2 regions of the Herbaspirillum sp. VT-16-41 genome follow, and region 2 is predicted to be linked to the other one. Evidence: predicted binding sites of a transcription regulator. Region 2 holds the regulator's gene; the other holds the start of a gene.

Region 1 (3,881 bases), on a different contig from region 2:
GACAAAGCGCTGACGATGGAAGTCGCTTTGTAAAGTTTGATAAAGCGCGGCTGTTCCGCCCTGAACCATTGACCGTGCGCTGCATCATACCGCTATGCCAACCCGTCACCCTTGAGAGAGGTATAGCAGATGAACCCGAGTCGCCAAGAAAAAAAACACTGGACCATTGAAGACATCGACCTGAACCGCATTGACCTGGAGCGCGTACGCCACGATGAAGACCTGTTCTATCTGGTCGCCTGTGCCTCCTTCGTGGAAAGCGGTTCGGACCTTTACACGCACAACCTGGTGGAATACTACAAGGGCGATGCCGAGGTCGAGAGCTGGCTGCGCGAACAATGGGAAAAGGAAGAACTGCAACACGGCGCGGCGCTGCGCGCCTATGTCGAACACGTCTGGCCGGAGTTCGACTGGCAGCGTGCCTATCAAAGCTTCCTCGACGAGTATTCCGGTTACTGCAAGGTCGAGCTGCTCGAACCCACCCGCGCCCAGGAGCTGGCGGCGCGCTGCGTGGTCGAGACCGGGACCTCCACCTACTACCGCGCCCTGGCGCGTGCCACGGACGAGCCGGTGCTCAAGCACCTGGCGGGCCTGATCGCCACTGACGAGGTCAACCACTACAAGCACTTCTACCAGTACTTCCGCCGTTACCGCCGCCAGGAAAACATCGGCCGCTCGCGCGTCTTCGGCACCCTGAGCCGGCGTACGCTGGAACTCAAGAACGAGGACGCCGACTGCGCCATCCGCCATGTGGTGATGGTGCACAAGCCGGAGCTGGCAGCCGACCCGGTGCGGCTCAAGGAACTGGCCTCGCGCATGAGCCGCACGGTGCGCATGAATCTCAAACCCGAGACCACCATCAAGATGATCATGCGGCCGCTGGAGCTGCCGGTGGCGCTGCAGAACATGATCGAGTTTCCCCTGCGGCAATTCATGCAGCACGTGCTGTTGCGCTGAACGCCCTGCAATGGATGGTCCGGCTGCAGGGGCCGCAAGGAGCCCATGAAGTGCAGTACCCCGCATCCGGCCGGATCCCATTGTTAACAATCCTGACGGCCCGCCTGCTGCCCGGTGCGATCCTTTCCAAATCACGCCAAACCCGCCTGGGCTGGCGCCTGGCGACTTGCCCCAAGATCGGGCATCAAGAAGCGCCAGCTTGGTGAATATTGCCGTTGCACCATGACGCTGTCGACAATTGCGCTCGCCTTTGGTGCGCAAATCTGTTCCGGCTGACAACATTTCTCCCTCCTGCCGTCTCGTCCCGCCCCGCTTTGATGCAGGCCTGCGCCCGTGGCGCGCCATTGGCACGCATTCTGCTAAAGCGACTGGGCAGTGAAAAAAATCTTCCAAAACTTTTCTCGAGGGAGCACCACATGTCACGTCGTACCGTACTGAAAGCCACCGCACTGGGCGCATTCGCACTGGCCGCATCCTCCTGGCTGCCCTCCGCCTTCGCGGCCGACACCATCAAGGTCGGTATCCTGCACTCGCTGTCGGGCACCATGGCCATCTCCGAAACGTCTCTGAAGGACGTGGCCCTGATGACCATCGACGAAATCAACGCCGCCGGCGGCGTGATGGGCAAGAAGCTGGAACCGGTGATCGTTGACCCCGCTTCCAACTGGCCGCTGTTCGCAGAAAAGGCTCGCCAGCTGATTTCGCAGGACAAGGTGTCGGTGGTGTTCGGTTGCTGGACCTCGGTGTCGCGCAAGTCGGTGCTGCCGGTCTTCAAGGAACTGAACAGCCTGCTGTTCTACCCGGTGCAATACGAAGGTGAAGAGCTGGAGAAGAACGTCTTCTACACTGGTGCTGCGCCCAACCAGCAGGCCATCCCTGCGGTCGAATACCTGATGTCCAAGGAAGGTGGCGGCGCCAAGCGCTTCGTGCTGCTGGGTACCGACTATGTCTACCCGCGCACCACCAACAAGATCCTGCGCGCCTTCCTGCACAGCAAGGGCGTGAAGGACTCCGACATCGACGAGGTCTACACCCCCTTCGGTCACTCCGACTACCAGACCATCGTGGCCAACATCAAGAAGTTCTCGGCCGGTGGCAAGACCGCTGTGATCTCGACCATCAACGGCGACTCCAACGTGCCCTTCTACAAGGAACTGGGCAACGCCGGTCTGAAGGCGACCGACGTGCCGGTGGTGGCATTCTCGGTGGGTGAAGAAGAACTGCGCGGCGTGGATACCAAGCCGCTGGTGGGCCACCTGGCTGCCTGGAACTACTTCGAGTCCGTCAAGAATCCGGTCAACGCCGCCTTCATCAAGAAGTGGAAGGAATACGCCAAGGCCAAGAACCTGCCCAACGCCGATACCGTCGTGACCAACGACCCGATGGAAGCCACCTACGTCGGCATGCACATGTGGGCGCAGGCCGTGGAAAAGGCCAAGTCCACCGACACCGACAAGGTGATCGCCGCCATGGGTGGCCAGACCTACAAGGCACCGTCGGGCTACACGCTGGAAATGGACAAGACCAACCACCACCTGCACAAGCCCGTGATGATCGGCGAAATCAAGGCCGACGGTCAGTTCAACGTGGTCTACAAGACCAAGACCACCATCCGCGCGCAACCGTGGAGCCCGTACATCCCGGGTAACGAAAGCAAGCAGAAGAACTAAGCTTGTTGTAGTTGCAAGGCGTTCTTTCGGAGCGCCTTCGATACGCCGCGTTGCGGCTACTCAGTCCGAACGGGTCCTTGTTGCACAACCCACGGACCGTCCGATCTGAGTAGCCGCGTGGGCGGCGTATCGAAGGCGCTCCAACCGCCGCACGTTCCTCCCTCCACAAGAAGAACGCCCGACGATGCGCATCGGCCACGGCTTCGTGTCCGGCTCGCGCTTCGAGGCGCACACCATCATGACACCAGCCATCCAGTTCCTACGCGGGCTCCTCGCGACCTGGCTTTGCGTCCACGCCCTGACGGCGGGCGCGGCCATCGCACCGGACCTGCTCAAGCCCCTTGGCGGAGACGACCCCGACGCGCGCATCACCGCCGTCAACCAGATTGCGGCGCTGGCCAACGACGACGCCCTCAAGATTCTCAATGCCCTCAACAGCGACGCGCTCTATGTCACCCCTGCCGGTGACGTGCTCATCGTCGATGATGCGGGCAAGGCCTTCAACCCGGCCACCGACCAGACCGGCCCGGCACCTGATGATGCCGAGGGCATCACCGTCAACAACCGCCTGCGTGGCGCCGTCGACGGCGCCCTGTCGGGCTTGAAGCTGCTCTCGCCGCAACGCGACCAGCGCCTGGCCGCCGCCAGCGAGCTCCTGAAGAATGCCGACCCAGCGCAGATCCCGCTGATCGAAAAGGCGCTGGCCAAGGAGAGCGATCCCCAGATCAAGGACGTGCTGCTGCAGGTACAGGCCACTGCCAACCTGCATGCCACCGACCCGGCCGCGCGCCGTGCTGCGGTGAAGACGCTGGCCGAGACCACCAATGCCTCACTGAAGCCGGCGCTGGAAAACATGCTGGCCAAGAATCCGGATGGCTCCTATATCGAACCCGATGAAGGCGTGCGGGTGGAAGCCGTGCGCACCCTGTCGGCGCTGGACCGCCACCTGGCCATCGTGGACTTCGCCGGCAAGCTGTTCTATGGCGTCTCGCTGGGCAGCGTACTGCTGCTGGCCGCGCTGGGCCTGGCCATTACCTTCGGCCTGATGGGCATCATCAACATGGCCCATGGTGAATTGCTGATGATCGGCGCCTATACCACCTATGTGTGCCAGCTGGTGTTCCGCAAGTTCTTCCCGGGCGCCATCGATGCCTATCTGGTGGTGGCCCTGCCGGCGGCCTTCATCGTCGCCGCGGCCGTCGGTATCGCGCTGGAACGGCTGGTGATCCGCTGGCTCTACGGCCGTCCGCTGGA
Region 2 (3,881 bases):
ACGGCTATGAAAATGCGGTGCTGTACGCGGCCCCTGGTGCACTGGCGAACTTCCGCCAGAAGCGCGATGGCGGCCCCAACCTGTGGATCGAGGGCCAGGCCGAACGCATCGAGTATTCCGAGCAGACCGAAATCTCCAAGTTGTTCCAGCGGGCGCACATTCAGCGCATGGATGGCAACCGCATCACTGACGAAGTCAATGGCGAATTCATCTCTTATGACAGCCGCGCCGAGTTCTACTCCGTCAACAACACCGCCAGCGGCGAAAGCAAGCCGGGGGCAGGACGCATCACTGCCGTGATCCAGCCCAAGAACCCACCGCCGGCGGATGCCACCCAGCCTTCCACGCCCGCCCAGCCCGCTACGCCGGCACCGGCCCAGCGCCGTCAGAACGGAAAGGACCAGTAACGATGGCAAGCTCACTGGTCGTTCGCGGCCTGAAGAAAAGCTACGGTGCGCGCCAGGTGGTGCGTGACGTCTCCATGGAAGTGCGCAGTGGCGAAGTGGTCGGCCTGCTTGGCCCCAACGGTGCCGGCAAGACCACCTCGTTCTACATGATCGTCGGCCTGGTCCCCTCGGACGGTGGCGAAATCGATCTGGACGGTTCGCCCATCTCGCGCCTGCCGATCCACAAGCGCGCCACGCTGGGGCTGTCCTACCTGCCGCAGGAAGCCTCGGTGTTCCGCAAGCTGACGGTGGAAGACAACATCCGCGCCGTGCTGGAGCTGCGCCAGGAAGACGGCAAGCCGCTCTCGCGCGATGAAATCGAGGGCCGCCTGAACAACCTGCTGCATGAACTGCAGATCGAAAAGCTGCGCGAGAGCCAGGCACTGTCGCTCTCCGGTGGCGAACGCCGCCGCGTGGAAATCGCCCGCGCACTGGCCACCGATCCGCGCTTCGTGCTGCTGGACGAACCGTTTGCCGGTATCGACCCGATTGCAGTGATCGAAATCCAGCGCATCGTGCGCTTCCTCAAGGAACGCGGCATCGGCGTGCTCATCACCGACCACAACGTGCGGGAAACCCTGGGTATCTGCGACCGCGCCTACATCATCAACCAGGGCACGGTGCTGGCCAGCGGTAACCCGGAAGAGATCATCGCCAACGAATCGGTGCGCCGCGTATACCTAGGCGAACACTTCCGCATGTAGCACCCGCCGTCCATCGGCCACACAACGGTATTGCAACCAGCGGGCCACGCCGCTCCCAGAAAGACAGATGAAACAGTCGCTCCAGTTACGTACCTCGCAGCACCTCGCATTGACGCCGCAACTGCAGCAGTCGATCAGGCTGTTGCAACTGTCGACGCTGGAACTGCACCAGGAACTGGAACAGATCCTGTCCGACAATCCCCTGCTCGAACGCCTGGACGACGCTCTCGACAATTCGGTGCGCCTGTTGGCCGATGGCGCGGTCTCTTCCGCGCCCTCCACCGGAGTGGCCGAGCCCGCTGGCGACAGCGGCAACGAAGCAGCCCCCTCCGCTACTGATGGCGAAGCCAGTTTCGACTATCAAGACAACAGCCCCGAGAGCGGTGTCAGTGGCGAATCCGACTGGAGCTTCGACGACGTGGCGCGCAGTGGCAAATCGCCCGACGACGACGATGCCCGCCCGCAACTGGAAGCGCATGAGCTGACCCTGCGCGAACACCTGCTGGAACAGATCCGGGTCACCGCCCGCACGCACCGCGACCGTGCGCTGCTGGAACTGCTCACCGATGCGCTGGACGAAAGCGGTTACCTGGAGGAACCGCTGGAAGACATCCTGGCGCGCCTGCCGGAAGAGCTGGGCGTTGATCTGGAAGAACTGTCGATCTCGCTGAAGCTGCTGCAGAGCCTGGACCCGGCCGGAGTGGGTGCGCGCAGTGCCGGTGAATGTCTGGCACTGCAGATCCGCCGCCTGCCCAAGGTGCCCTTCGTCACCCGCAAGCTGGCCTTGAGGATTGTCGAGGATTACCTGCCGCTGTTCGCACAGCGCGATTTCAACAAGATCAAGAAGGCTCTCGATTGCGATGACGAGGACCTGCGCGAAGCACAGGCGGTGATCCGTCAGTGCCGTCCGCATCCGGGTGCCGAATTCGCGCGCGATGCTTCGGACTACGTGGTGCCAGACGTGATTGTCAAACAGACAAAGAACGGCTGGCAGGTCATGCTCAACCATGAGGTCATGCCCAAGCTGCGCGTCAATGCAATGTATGCGAGTGCGCTCAAGCAGGCCAAGGGCGAAGGATCGCTGTCGTCGCAGTTGCAGGAAGCCAAGTGGCTCATCAAGAACATGCGGCAACGTTTCGATACAATTTTGCGAGTCGCGCAGGCTATTGTCGAACGTCAAAGAAACTTCTTTTCACATGGCGCAGTGGCCATGCGGCCCCTTGTGCTGCGTGAAATTGCTGATACACTGGGTCTACACGAGAGCACAATCTCTCGTGTGACAACTCAAAAATACATGCTCACGCCGCACGGCATGTTCGAGTTGAAGTACTTCTTCGGTAGCCACGTCGCGACTGAAACCGGAGGCGAAGCCTCCTCCACCGCGATACGGGCGCTGATCAAACAGTTGATAGGAGCCGAAAACCCGCAGACCCCATTATCCGATAGCAAGATTGCGGATATGCTGGCAGAACAAGGCATGGTGGTCGCGCGACGCACAGTCGCCAAATACCGCGAAGTGTTGAAGATTCCGCCAGTCAATCTCCGCAAGTCCCTCTGAGCTTTCCTCAGTTTTTCTGTAGCAGTACCGTTGCTGTGTTCAGGCAAGCATCCCTACCTGGTGCCCATGCCATCCGACACGAAGACCGTGCCCGTGGTACAGCAGCTGTAGACGATGCATCGCACGAACCTCCAGTGACCTCACGATAGGAGTCTTGTATGAATCTGACCATCAGTGGACACCACCTCGAACTGACCCCCGCCATCCGGGAATACGTGCAAAGCAAGCTGGCCCGTATCAAGCGCCATTTCGACAACGTGATCGACGTCAGCGTGATCCTGAGCGTAGATAAACTCACAGAAAAGGAAAAGCGCCAAAAAGCGGAAATCAACGTCCACATCAAGGGGAAGGATCTACATGCGGAAAGCATTGCGCACGACCTCTATGCCGCCATCGATGCCCTGATCGACAAGCTCGACCGCCAGGTCATCAAGCACAAGGACCGCTTGCAGGAGCATCACTCCATGGCCAAGCGTCTGCCCGACGATACCCCCGCTGATGCAGTGGCTGGCGCGGCATAAGACAAGGATCCAGGACCATTCCTGCCGGCGGGTGCGCAACGACAGCGTGACGCATAAGGTGGGAATCTCATGAGGAAGGGGCGCGCAAGCGCCCTTTTTCATTTTGCGGCGCCGGGGCCGGTTTCATTTCCTGTGGCAAACAGTGATCCCGCGTCCATCATCGCCGCTGTTCTCCCGAAGCGGCTCGCAATGAGACTTGAAGGGGCTCCTCCCGCCCTCATCTTGGTGACAAGTTCCAAAGCGGAAATCGTATAAATGATTTCCATCAAGCAATTTCGGACAACACCCCAACCACGCCGCAACCCTGCCGACTTCAACGCGAGCGGCGGCTTTTCCCTATAATGTCGGCAATCCCATTTTTAAAGGCATAGCCATGAGCGACGTCCAATCCTGGATCAAAGAAACCGTGACCCAAAACCCTGTCGTGCTGTTCATGAAGGGAACCGCCCAGTTCCCGCAATGCGGCTTCTCCGGCAAGGCCATCCAGCTGCTCAAGGCCAGCGGCGCCGAGAACATCGTCACCGTCAATGTGCTGGAAAGCGCCGATGTGCGTCAGGGCATCAAGGAATATTCGAACTGGCCAACCATTCCCCAGCTGTACGTGAAGGGTGAATTCGTCGGCGGCTCGGACATCATGAGCGAAATGTACGCC

The links. The regulator sigma-54, encoded in region 2, starts transcription at its own class of promoters, with help from an activator protein. The targets are predictions, from matches to a motif close to TGGCANGNAANCTGCTTT.
Region 1: a site for sigma-54 is predicted at 1,303-1,320, ahead of urtA (urea ABC transporter substrate-binding protein). Genes of this name have one in related genera too.

Annotation. Positions count from the first base shown of each region.
Region 1 is NZ_MUXB01000119.1:18,002-21,882, reverse strand. Features, by position in the region: gene BTM36_RS17440 (ferritin-like domain-containing protein) at 130-957, shown strand; gene urtA (urea ABC transporter substrate-binding protein) at 1,374-2,627, shown strand; gene urtB (urea ABC transporter permease subunit UrtB) at 2,866-3,881, shown strand, end outside.
Region 2 is NZ_MUXB01000099.1:83,497-87,377, forward strand. Features, by position in the region: gene lptA (lipopolysaccharide transport periplasmic protein LptA) at 1-407, shown strand, start outside; gene lptB (LPS export ABC transporter ATP-binding protein) at 410-1,150, shown strand; gene BTM36_RS08820 (RNA polymerase factor sigma-54) at 1,218-2,708, shown strand; gene raiA (ribosome-associated translation inhibitor RaiA) at 2,867-3,229, shown strand; gene BTM36_RS28315 (hypothetical protein) at 3,328-3,495, opposite strand; gene grxD (Grx4 family monothiol glutaredoxin) at 3,603-3,881, shown strand, end outside.